3 regions of the Rhodococcus sp. UYP9 genome follow, and region 3 is predicted to be linked to each of the others. Evidence: riboswitches for the same ligand, from Rfam matches in the RefSeq annotation. Region 3 holds a riboswitch; each other region holds the start of a gene.
The links. A riboswitch is a leader RNA that binds a small molecule or an ion and turns the genes downstream of it on or off. The one in region 3 is predicted to bind cobalamin.
Positions count from the first base shown of each region.

Region 1: linked by a shared signal. The riboswitch ahead of metE (5-methyltetrahydropteroyltriglutamate--homocysteine S-methyltransferase) and the one ahead of ABIB36_RS07775 (ABC transporter substrate-binding protein) in region 3 are both predicted to bind cobalamin.
Region 2: linked by a shared signal. The riboswitch ahead of ABIB36_RS10570 (magnesium chelatase subunit D family protein) and the one ahead of ABIB36_RS07775 (ABC transporter substrate-binding protein) in region 3 are both predicted to bind cobalamin.

Region 1 covers NZ_JBEPPH010000001.1:263,013-267,186, forward strand. The annotation lists gene ABIB36_RS01340 (alpha-ketoglutarate-dependent dioxygenase AlkB) at 1-71, shown strand, start outside; gene ABIB36_RS01345 (3-deoxy-7-phosphoheptulonate synthase) at 37-1,164, opposite strand; cobalamin riboswitch at 1,368-1,612, shown strand; gene metE (5-methyltetrahydropteroyltriglutamate--homocysteine S-methyltransferase) at 1,738-3,993, shown strand; gene ABIB36_RS01355 (MarR family winged helix-turn-helix transcriptional regulator) at 4,115-4,174, shown strand, end outside.
Region 2 covers NZ_JBEPPH010000003.1:182,711-186,884, reverse strand. The annotation lists gene mqo (malate dehydrogenase (quinone)) at 1-1,112, shown strand, start outside; gene ABIB36_RS10575 (GNAT family N-acetyltransferase) at 1,126-1,629, shown strand; adenosylcobalamin-variant (AdoCbl-variant) riboswitch at 1,643-1,745, shown strand; gene ABIB36_RS10570 (magnesium chelatase subunit D family protein) at 1,823-3,772, shown strand; gene cobO (cob(I)yrinic acid a,c-diamide adenosyltransferase) at 3,784-4,174, shown strand, end outside.
Region 3 covers NZ_JBEPPH010000002.1:309,129-313,302, forward strand. The annotation lists gene ABIB36_RS07770 (GAF domain-containing protein) at 20-1,321, shown strand; cobalamin riboswitch at 1,366-1,511, shown strand; gene ABIB36_RS07775 (ABC transporter substrate-binding protein) at 1,612-2,607, shown strand; gene ABIB36_RS07780 (FecCD family ABC transporter permease) at 2,607-3,695, shown strand; gene ABIB36_RS07785 (ABC transporter ATP-binding protein) at 3,692-4,174, shown strand, end outside.

The DNA.
Region 1 (4,174 bases), on a different contig from region 3:
CCGTACCCAAGAGCACACGTGCCACCGGCCCTCGCGTCAGCGTGCAGTTCCGCCCGCGCGGCGTTCGCTGACCGCGGCCGCGAGTGCGTCGAGTTGTGCCGCAGTGGTGTCCCAATCCAGGCATGCGTCGGTGATCGACTGACCGTAGGTCAATTCGTTCGCATGGCCGAGAGTCAGATCCTGCCGTCCAGCTTCGATGAAGCTCTCCAACATGAGACCGACGATCCCCTGCTCGCCTGCTGCTAGCCGTGCCGACACGTCCGTCACGACATCGACCTGCTTGTTGTGGTCTTTTCGGCTGTTGCCGTGGCTCGCGTCGATCACCACTCGCTCGGGAAGATTCGACTTCCGGAGTCGCGCGATGGTGTCGGCGACAGTCTCCGCGTCGTAGTTCGGACCGTCGGTGCCGCCGCGAAGGATCACATGACAGTCGGGATTCCCGACGGTTCTGATCAACGCGGAATGACCGTCGAGATCAGTTCCGGGGAAGACATGACTCGACGCCGCCGCCCGCGTTCCGTCGACCGCGACCTGAACATCCCCCTCGGTCGAGTTCTTGATTCCGACGGGCATCGACAACGCGCTGCACAGTTGACGGTGCACCTGGCTGGCTGCGGTTCGTGCGCCGATGGCACCGTAGCTGACCAGGTCCGCAATGTACTGAGGGGTGATGGGGTCGAGGAATTCACATCCGACCGGAAGGCCGAGACTCGAGATGTCGACGAGCAGCTGGCGGCCCACACGGAGGCCTTCGTTGATGTCGAAACTGCCGTCGAGATGCGGGTCGTTGATCAGGCCCTTCCAGCCGAGAGTGGTCCGCGGCTTTTCGAAGTACACGCGCATGACGATGTGCAGGCGGTCGTCGAGTTCGGCGGCCTTCGTGGCCAATCTCCGGGCGTAGTCCATCGCCGCGGTGGTGTCGTGCACCGAGCACGGTCCGACGACGACGATCAGCCGGTCGTCACGTCCGTCGAGGATGTCGACGACGCCGTCGCGACCGCGTCGTACCACGGCTGCCACTGCATCGTCTGCCGCATGCTCACGCCGAACGGTCCGCGGCGACAGAAGCGGACTGATACTGATCGTCCGTCGATCGTCCAGAGCAGAATCGTGCAGAGCTGGGTCGATGGTGTTGATGTCGGTGGTGTTGGTGTCGATGGTCATGGAAAAAGATCCTGTTCCCAGACCGACTCGTTCACGGTGAATCCACGCGCACTTCGAGCCGGTCCGATTCCGGCTCGTGGGGTGGGGTGTCAGCGCATGGTGTCGCTGGCTGACCCACCCGGGGCCGGCCTGCTAAACCAAAGATACGTGCGCGTCATGATGCCGAGAGTAGCAGCCCTTTCTCCGGAGGCTGCCGAGCGCCTATGCTCATGCATGCAGTCGGTTCGCCCGCGGCCAAGAGGAGCCCCGAAGTCCGCAACGGCGACGCAAGAGGGAACCCGGTGAGAATCCGGGATTGTCCCGCAGCGGTATGCAGGAACGACCGCCGTCTATCAAGCACTGGAGAAGCCTCTCTGGGAAGCGACGGCCACTAGGAGCTTTTCTCGAGCTTTACTCGAAGAATCGCGCGCCTGCGAGTCCGAATACCTGCCTTCTGTGCTGCGCACGCCGTGCGTAGCGGTTCACCGCCCCGTGGAGTGGGCGAGTAGACCTGAAGTCTCGTCTTGGGCTCAGGCGTACTCGCGCGCACGGTGGTGTTCCACCCATCACGCCATGTATCTGGAGACACACGAAGTGACATTCGAATTCACCGCGACGGTTCTCGGTTCACCCCGAATCGGCCCGAAGCGCGAACTGAAGAAGGCTGTCGAGTCCTACTGGGCCGCAAAGATCGATGCCGCCGCGCTCGGCGCTGTCGCCAAGCACCTACGCGAGAACGACTGGCTTTCGCTGAAGGCCGCGGGGCTCGACTCCGTACCGATCAACACGTTCTCGTACTACGACCAGGTGCTCGACACCGCGGTCCTCCTCGGCGCCCTGCCCGAACGGGTAAGCGACATCGAGGACGATCTCGACCGGTATTTCGCCGCCGCGCGTGGTAACGACACCGTGCAGCCCCTGGAAATGACCAAGTGGTTCGACACCAACTATCACTACCTCGTGCCCGAGATCTCCCCGAGCACAACATTCACGCTCCACCCCGAGAAGATTCTCAGCGAACTGAACGAGGCTCGCGCACTGGACATTCCGGCCCGTCCGGTGATCGTCGGTCCGGTCACATTCTTGCTCCTCTCGAAATCTGTCGGCGGTGATGCTCCGCTGCTGGACCGTCTCGACGAAATCCTCCCGCTGTACGCGGATCTGTTGACACAGCTGTCCGACGCAGGTGCCGAATGGGTGCAGATCGACGAGCCTGCTCTCGTGGCGGATCGAACCGAAGCCGAACTCGCCGCCGCCGGACGCGCCTACGACTACCTCAGCGCCGTCGAGGGGAGGCCGGCGATACTGCTGGCGTCGTACTTCGGGTACCTCGGTGACGCGTTGCCCGTACTCGCCTCGACCGGTATCGAGGGATTGTCGGTCGATCTCACGGCCCCGGGAACCGTCGAGCAGGTCGCTGCGGTACCCGCTCTGGCGAGCAAGCTTCTCGTGGCAGGAATCGTCGACGGCCGCAATGTCTGGCGGACCGATCTGGACCGAGCTCTGGCCACGCTGGCGAGCCTGTTGGGCAGCGCCGGTGCGCTCGCCGTGTCGAGTTCCTGCTCGCTACTTCATGTTCCGTACACGCTCGACGCCGAGACGCAGATCGTGGATCCACTGCGGTCGTGGCTGGCGTTCGGCGCAGAAAAGGTCGAGGAGGTGACCGTGCTCGCGCGTGCACTTCGAGAGGGAACCGACTCTGTTGCAACCGAACTCGCTGCGGCACGCGTCGCTGCGGAATCCCGTCGCACCGACCCCCGAGTGCACGACAATGCGGTTCGCACGCGACTAGAGGGTGGTGTGGGAGTCGATCGCAGCCCCGCTGCCGACCGTCGGGTGGCCCAAGCTGCTCGACTCGACCTCCCGTCGCTTCCCACTACGACCATCGGTTCGTACCCGCAGACAACCCAGATCCGTATCGCCAGGGCCGAATTGCGCAAGGGCGAGATCGACGACGCCGAGTACGTGCGTCGCATGCAAGCGGAGATCGCCGATGTCATTGCACTGCAGGAGAAGTTGGGCCTCGATGTTCTCGTACACGGCGAGCCGGAGCGCAACGACATGGTGCAATACTTCGCGGAACATTTGCACGGCTTCGCGGCCACAGCCAATGGTTGGGTTCAGTCCTACGGTTCGCGTTGCGTGCGTCCGCCCATCCTGTTCGGTGATGTGAGCCGGGCGGGCGCGATGACCGTCGACTGGATCGCCTTTGCCCAGTCACTGACGGACAAGCCGGTCAAGGGCATGCTGACCGGCCCTGTGACGATCCTCGCGTGGTCGTTCGTTCGCGACGATCAACCGCTGGCCGACACCGCAGATCAGGTCGCACTGGCCATCCGCGACGAAACCGTCGACCTGCAATCGGCGGGGATTGCGATCGTCCAGGTGGACGAACCCGCACTACGCGAACTGCTCCCGTTGCGCGCAAAGGACAAGAATGCCTACCTGGACTGGGCTGTACGAGCATTCAAGCTGTCGACGTCAGGGGTAGCGGATTCCACGCAGATCCATACGCACCTGTGCTACTCGGAGTTCGGCGAGGTGATCGATGCGATCGTCGCACTCGATGCCGATGTGACGTCGATCGAGGCTGCTCGCTCCCACATGGAAGTCCTCGACGATCTCAACGACGTCGGATTCGATCTCGGCGTAGGTCCAGGGGTGTACGACATCCATTCACCGCGGGTTCCGAGCGTCGAGGAGATCACCGCCTCCTTGCAGGCCGCATTGAAGGCCGTTCCGGCAGGGCGCCTGTGGGTCAATCCGGATTGCGGGCTCAAGACCAGAGGTAACGCCGAGGTCGAAGCCTCGCTGCGCAATCTAGTAGAGGCCGCTGCTCTGGCTCGGTAGTTTCGAACCCTGACTGCACACTGTCTGGCTCGATCGGCGGAATCCCGTCGAAACGGCGAGATAGTGTGCAGTCAGCCCAGATAGGTTGCGAACAACTTAAACGTGCGCTACCTTTGTGCACGTGACCAACGAACTCGCACTCGATCGCCAGGTGTGCTTTGCGTTGTACTCGGCATCGCGA
Region 2 (4,174 bases), on a different contig from region 3:
ACGACGCCCTGGCTTCGAATCCGCTGTTCGAAGGTATGGAGTACATCGACAGTCCGGACGAGTTCACGCGTCGACTTCCCCTCATGGGTGCGGGCCGCGACTTCTCCGATCCCGTCGCCCTCAACTGGAGCGACAACGGAACGGACGTCGACTTCGGCGCGCTCACCCGCCAACTTCTGAACTACCTCTCCGGCGCCGGCGCCACCGTGCACTTCGGAAACGACGTGCGCAACATCTCGAAGCAGTCGGACGGAACGTGGGACGTCAAGGTGGCAAACCTTCGCACCGGTTCCAAGAAGACGGTCAACGCCAAGTTCGTGTTCGTCGGCGCGGGTGGCGGTGCTTTGCATCTGCTCCAGAAATCGGGCATCAGCGAGATCAAGGGCTTCGGAGGGTTCCCGGTCAGCGGTGAATGGCTGCGCTGCACCAACCCCGAGCTCATCGATCAGCACTCGGCCAAGGTGTATGGCAAGGCGTCGGTAGGTGCGCCCCCGATGTCGGTGCCCCACCTCGACACACGTGTCATCGGCGGGAAGCCCGGTTTGCTCTTCGGTCCGTACGCAGGATGGTCGCCGAAGTTCCTCAAGGAAGGAAAGTTGACCGATCTTCCTTCGTCGGTCAAGCCGGGGAACCTGATGTCGATGCTCGGCGTGGGCGTCACCGAGCTCGGACTCGTGAAGTACCTGCTGAGCGAACTGTCGCAGTCGCAGGCCGATCGCGTGGACACGCTTCGTGAATTCGCACCCAAGGTTCTCGACAAGGACTGGGAGATCGTCACCGCCGGGCAGCGAGTCCAGGTGATTCGAAAGAAGGGCCGCGGCGGAGTTCTCGAATTCGGCACTGCGGTGATCAACGCTGCAGACGGAACGATCGCGGGCCTGCTCGGTGCGTCGCCGGGTGCTTCCACCGCGGTACCGGCGATGCTCGATGTGTTGCAGCGTTGCTTCGGCGACCGCTACGAGGCGTGGCAGCCCAAGCTCAAGGAAATGGTGCCTTCGCTCGGGGTCAAATTGGCAGAGGATCGTTCGCTGTTCCGCGAAATATTCGACTGGACCTCGCGTGCGCTCGAGCTGGACGAGTCGTCCCAACTCGCACAGCACACCGGCGTGTGATAGCAACAGGCCTATGACAACGCAAGCTGCTGCCCTCAAGCGCTCCTGGGCATTGGACCTGTCCAACAAGACCCTGTACGACCTGCTGAAGCTGCGTGTCGAGGTTTTCGTCGTCGAGCAGGCGTGTGCCTACCCCGAACTCGACGGTCGAGATCTGCTCACCGAGACGAGGCACTTCTGGCTCGAACGTGACGGCGAAGTGGTGTGCACGCTGCGTCTGCTCGAGGAGCACGACAACGGCGAGAAGGCCTTCCGCATCGGCCGTCTGTGCACGCAGCGCTCGGCGCGGGGGCAGGGGCACACCACGCGTATCTTGCGTGCTGCCCTTGCCGAGGTCGGGTCCTCTCCTTGTCGTATCAACGCACAGAGCTACCTGGTGGACATGTACGCGAAACACGGCTTTCTTCCCGATGGTGAGGAAGTTCTCGAAGACGGGATTCCGCACACGCCCATGCGTCGGGGCGGCGGAACCCCGTGGGGAGAGGCGTCGGGCGGCAGTAAGGTCGAACGACGGTAGGGTTCGATCAACGGAGCTGATGCGGGGAAGTCCTGTGTGATTCAGGCGCGGTCCCGCCACTGTGTACGAGTAGGCCGATTGTCGGCAGCCTCGTAAGCCAGATCACCGCACAGCATCGAAATTACTTTGTCCACTTCTTCGGTGGGCATCGAAAGTCCTCGGCGCGGAAACCGAGGAATGAAGGGGATCGAAAGTGCAGCAGGCCGTTGGATCTTCAGAACCCGGTTATCCGTTCAGCGCGATAGTCGGCCAAGACCAGCTTCGATTGTCATTGATCCTGTGTGCGGTGCACCCAGGAATCGGTGGTGTCCTCGTCCGCGGTGAGAAGGGGACGGCGAAGTCCACTGTCGTACGCGCACTCGCGACGCTGCTTCCGAACATCGAGGACGATGGCGAGAGCCGACCAGCCCGGTTGGTAGAGCTTCCGGTCGGCGCGACCGAGGACCGCGTGGTCGGTTCGCTCGATCTCGAGAAGGTGCTGCGAGACGGCGAACGTGCATTCCAGCCGGGATTGTTGGCCGCAGCCCATCGGGGAGTGCTGTACGTGGACGAGGTGAACCTTCTGCATGATCACCTGGTCGATGTTCTGCTCGACGCCGCTGCGATGGGGCGTGTCCACATCGAACGCGACGGGGTTTCACATTCGCATCCCGCGCAGTTCGTCCTCGTGGGAACGATGAATCCCGAAGAGGGCGAGCTTAGACCACAGCTGTTGGATCGCTTCGGGCTCGCCGTGGAGGTCACTGCCTCTCGCGACGTGGACATCCGAATGGACGTCGTGCGAAGGCGTCTGAACTACGAGCGCGACCCCTTTACGTTTGCTGCACGCTATGCCGACGAGGACGCGGACATCGCCGCACATATCGTCGCGGCTCGACTCGTATTGGATCAAGTGGAACTCGACGACACCGAACTTCGTCGAATTGCGGCATTGTGTGCGTCGTTCGACGTCGACGGGATGCGAGCGGACCTCGTAGTCGCAAGGACCGCTTCGGCGCACGCGGCATGGCGAGGCTCGCCGAAGGTCGAGGAGTCCGACGTGCGGGTCGCTGCGGAATTGGCATTGCCGCATCGCCGCAGGCGTGACCCGTTCGACGAGCCGGGGATCGACGAGAGTGCACTCGACGATGCCATGCGCGAGGCCGCAGAACAGGCCGACTCCGCGAAGCCGGAATCCGGCCAGAAGTCCGACGAACCGACCGATCCCGAACCGACCGATCCCGAACCTACCGATCCCGAACCTACGGATTCAGGACCTGATCCGGATGACGACGGCGGTGGTGCACCCAGACCGGACCAGTCGGATCCACCGTCCGGCAACGGATCTCGTGACCGTGATGCAGCAGCTCCCGGATCGCAGTTTCGCGCGCGGTTGATGGAAGTTCCCGGTGTCGGCGAGGGAGCGCCCGGCCGTCGCTCCCGGTCGCGTGCTGCGCAGGGGCGGGTGGTGCGCCCGACCACCGAGCGCGGCAAGGGACTTCACCTCATCGGGACATTGTTCGCCGCGGCCGAGGATCAAGTCGCGCGCGGACGAACATCCGGAAAGTTCCGACTCGAGCCCGCGGACCTACGCGGGGCGATTCGTGAAGGTCGCGAAGGCAACCTCATCGTGTTCGTTGTCGACGCATCCGGATCGATGGCTGCACGTGATCGGTTGTCCGCCGTGACGGGAGCAGTGCTGTCGCTACTGCGCGATGCATACCAACGGCGCGACAAGGTTGCGGTCATCACTGTTCGAGGGCGCGAGGCCGAGTTGGTTCTCCCGCCGACGTCGAGCGTCGACGTCGCTGTCACCCGCTTGCGCAGAATGAAGACCGGTGGGAAATCGCCACTGGCACAGGGCTTCCTGCGGGCACGTGAGGTCGTCCTTCGAGAGAAGGTCAGAGATCCGCTGCGCCGTGCGCTCGTCGTCGCGATGACCGATGGGCGAGCGACGGGCGGTGTCGATCCGGTCGGGCGCGCACGTATCGCTGCGTCGCGTCTGGCAGCCGACGGGACTGCGTCGGTTGTCGTGGACTGCGAATCGGGCATGGTCCGTCTCGGACTGGCCGCCGATTTCGCCCGGCATCTACAGGGTGGCTACGTGCGGCTTGCCGACCTTTCGGCAGAGCATGTGGCCGCCGTCGTTCGCGCAGCGGCCTGAGAGGACGAGCAATGCCACAGGGAGTACCACTTGCGGGAACCGTTCCCGACGACGGCCTGACTACGCGTCAGCGCCGCAATCAAGCACTTCTCGCAGTGCACACCGGGCCGGGCAAGGGCAAGTCTACGGCGGCCTTCGGGATGGCACTGCGGGCGTGGAATCAAGGATTCGACGTCGGAGTGTTCCAGTTCGTGAAGAGTGCGAAATGGAAGGTCGGCGAGGAATCGACATTCAAACTACTCGGCGAACTGCACGAGACTCAGGGCACCGGCGGGGCCGTCGAGTGGCACAAGATGGGCGAGGGGTGGTCCTGGACGCGCAAGAAGGGTTCGGACGTCGACCACGCCGCCGCAGCTGCTGAAGGCTGGGCCGAAATCTCTCGAAGATTGAGCGAGGAGACGC
Region 3 (4,174 bases):
TGGCGCACAATTGTCGGCAATGACTCAGTCGACAGGTCCCGAGCCTGCGCTGGCGGCAGGTGAAGACCCGCGCCGCTACGCGCAGATACTGGCGGCCGTCTACGACGCGACAATGGCGGGCGGTAAGGGTCCCGCCCGGCCGCGCGAGGTGATCGGCGACTCGTGGCGTCGGTTGCAGACTCTCGGGATCGATCCCGAACAGAAATCGATCTCACCCTCGCTCGTCGACATCTCCGATCTCGAGCTGAGCCGTCGAGATTCGGGTCTGTTCGACGTCCTCGACGATCTGGCTCGAGGTTTGGAATCGGTGGTCCAGGACGGCAACAACATTCTCGTCGTGGCGGATCGTCACGGGCGGGTGTTGTGGCGCAGTGGCTCGACATCGGTGCTCGATCGCGCAGACGGACTCGGATTCGTCGAGGGCGCCAGCTGGGCCGAGGATTCGGTAGGAACCAATGCCATCGGAACAGCGTTGGTTTCACGTCGGGCCGTGCAGATATTTTCCGCGGAACACTACGTGCGCAGTCACCATCCGTGGACGTGCGCAGGCGCGCCCATCAAGGACCCGCGCACCGGTCACGTCCTCGGCGCACTGGATGTCAGCGGGCCCGCAAACACCGTGCACCCGACGACCCTCGCATTGGTCGATGCCATTGCCCGTCTTGCCGAATTCCAACTGCGTGAACATCATCGGCAGAACTTGGACCGGCTGCGTTCGGTCGCTGCCCCCATGCTCGCCCGGCTGCATTCCCCCGCATTGGCCGTCGACGCCAACGGGTGGGTAGCGGCCACCTCGTCCATAGCGCTGCGCACTCGAGTTCTACTGCCCGAGGATCTGGCCACGGGACGATTCTGGATGCCGACGCTCGGTGTGTGTGAAGTCGAGCCGTTGCCCGGTGGTTGGCTCGTCCGGCCGACCGGGATGGCGGAGAGCGCATCGGTATCCGAGACGGCCGGGGCCACCACGATCTACATCGACTTACGCCATCCGCAGCACACGCGGGTACAGATCCGTAGCGAGGTCGGGGAGTGGACACACGAGCCGACGCCTCGTCACGCAGAGATTCTCTACCTCCTGGCGTGCCATCGGGAGGGGCGGACTGCGGCACAGATGGCGGCGGATCTCTTCGGTGACGGCGGAAGGGCGATCACCGTGCGAGCCGAAATGTCACGCCTCCGAAAGCAGTTGTCCGGCGTGGTCATGACCCAGCCCTACCGGTTCGACGCGTCGGCGACCGTCGAAATTTTGCTGCCCGAGGACATCAGCAGACTGCTGCCGCATTCTTCGGCACCCGCGGTTCGGGCACGACGTATCAGCTGACGACATGTTGAGCGCTCGGTAGGCGCGCTCGACTGCTGCCGAAAGCTCTCGTGCATACTGCTGGACGAAGCACTAAGCAAGCCAGTCGCAGGGGGAAGCCGGTCGAAATCCGGCGCTGACCCGCAACGGTGGGCTGTCTCTTCTCGTAGAGATGGCGAGTCCGATTACCCAGCGGCTGTGTGTGCGACACCTATTCGTCGTGGTCTACGAATCGGCAGTCCTGCGCGTGGGTGATTTTTTGCTGCGCGTCGACTCTCAATTTCGTGGCTCTGAGCTCCAGTGAGGTTCATATGTCACCATCTACTCCCTCCATCGTCCGAATTGTCGCGGTCGGATCCGCTGCAGCGCTGCTCTTCGCGGGCTGTTCGCGTGGCGACTTGGTAGACGCCACCTCGACCGGGGCCGCGTTCGACGAGCCGGTCTCCATCTCCAACTGCGACCTCACCCAGCAATTCGATGTCCCTCCGCAACGCATCGTTTCCATGAACGACCACGTCACCGAGGTGCTCATCGCGATGGGAGTCGCGGACCGGATCGTCGGGATGGGCTACCAGAACGCGTCGCCCACTGCGGAGACGGCAGATGCATTCGCACAGATCACCGGCCTCGCCGATGAATACCCGACGAAAGAGCAGATCCTCGATCTCGACCCCGACCTCGTCGTGGGCGGCATGCGAAGCGCATTCAACGACAAGGAAGGCCGCTCCCGCGAATCGTTCACCGACGTCGGCATCGCGACGTTCCTGTTCTCCGAGTATTGCGGATCGGGATTCCCCGACATCGGGATGCTCGAAGACGACTATTCCCAACTCGGTGAGATCCTGGGAGCCGAGGATGCTGCGAAAGACGTCACCGACGGGGTCGTGGCAGGCCTGAACGCGGTGGGCGAGAAATTGACCGGCGTGCCTCCGACCCCGACGTTCTTCTACGACTCCGGTGAAGACGTTCCCACGACCATCGGGGGCGTCGGCGTCGGGCAGGTCATCGCGGACTACGCCGGGGCGACGAACATCTTCCCCGAAGGCGAGCGGCCTTACCTGGACACGACGTGGGAGATCATCGGCGAACGCGCACCACAGGCGATCGTCGTCCTCGACTACGGTGATACCTCCGCGCAGGGCAAGATCGACTTCCTGAAAAGTCAACCGATCATGGCGACGACGCCTGCCGTCCAACGCGACAACTTCATCGTCGTACCGCTCGACGACTTCTTCGAGAGCCCGCGACTGGTGATGAGCGTGGACACCATCGCACGCGCACTGCACCCGGACCGGTTCCAGGACTGATGGCTACCGCCGTCGAAACACGCACTGCGCCTGTCGAACCCGCGTCGAACCGGCGTTCACGCTTTCCGCTCGGAGTGGTTCTTGCACTGCTGACCATCGGTCTTCTGGCTGCGATCGCCGCGGCAGCATCCTTCGGGTCGGTGCGGATTCCCGTCGGCGACGTCTGGGCGATCGTGATGCACAAGGTGATGCCGGGAGCGTTCGACTCCTGGTGGACCGAGGCTCGCGCAGTGATCGTCCTCGACTCACGTCTTCCGCGGTCGTTGACGGCAGCGGTCGTCGGTGCCTCGCTTGCGATCGCGGGCGGTGTCGCACAGGCAGTCACGCGTAACCCGCTTGCTGATCCGTACCTGCTGGGAGTCTCCTCGGGAGCGGGCTTCGGCGTCGTGGTGGTGATGGTGCTCGGTATCGGAGCGGGTGCGCTCGGGGTCTTCACCATTCCAGCGGCCGCCTTCATCGGGGCGATGATCCCGTTGTTCCTGGCATTGTTGATCGGTGGCAGGTACCCACAGTCGACGGCGATCATCCTCGTCGGCGTCGCATTGGGCGCCGTGTTCTCGGCGTTGATCACCTTCACTCTTCTCGTATTCGCCGACGAACACACCCTGAGCGGTGTGTTGCATTGGCTGGCAGGAGGATTCGGCGACGCGCGCTGGTCGACGCTGACTTTCCCCACTCTCGCACTCCTGGTGGTCGGCACCGTGGTGTTGCTCAGTGCGCCGCGGATTGACCTGCTGAAGACGGGTGACGACGGCGCCGCGGCTCTGGGATTGAACGTCCAGCGATTCCGTGTACTTCAGCTCCTGGCAGTCTCGATGCTTGCCGGTGCGGCCGTATCCGTCGGTGGCGGAATCGGTTTCGTGGGTTTGCTCGTACCTCATCTCGCGGGGTACATCGTCGGTACCCGGGCCATCAGGTTGCTTCCCGTGGCGGCGCTGCTCGGGGCGGTCGCGTTGGTGGGGGCAGATACGCTTGCGCGATCGGTTGCCAGCAGCACCGAGGTGCCGGTCGGAGTGGTCACCGCACTGGTCGGCGCACCGATCTTCGTGTTCATGCTCTCTCGTCAGTACGGAAGGGCCGAGCGATGACTCTGTCGATACACGAGGTCACTGCCCGGCTCGGATCACGAGAAGTGTTGCACAGCATCGATTTCAGCGTCCGCCCCGGGGAAATTCTGGGGCTCGTCGGACCCAACGGTTCAGGTAAGACCACGGCGCTGCGCTGCTGCTACCGTGCGCTGACACCGGCATCCGGTTCCGTCCTCGTCGACCATGTCGACACACGGTCGATGAAACGCGCGGAACTGGCCCGGACCGTCGGCGTCGCAGCACAGGAACCCGAGGCGTCCGTGGGACTGACGGTCCGAGAATCGGTCGCGCTCGGGAGGGTGCCGCACCGCGGCTGGTTCTCTCCCCCGACCGCATCCGACGACGAGGTAGTGGCATCCTGTTTGCATCGGATGGAATTGTCCGCTCTGGCCGACCGTGATGTCGGCGCATTGTCCGGCGGTGAGCGGCAACGTGTCTCCATTGCCCGCGCGCTGGCTCAACAGCCGCGCATTCTGCTG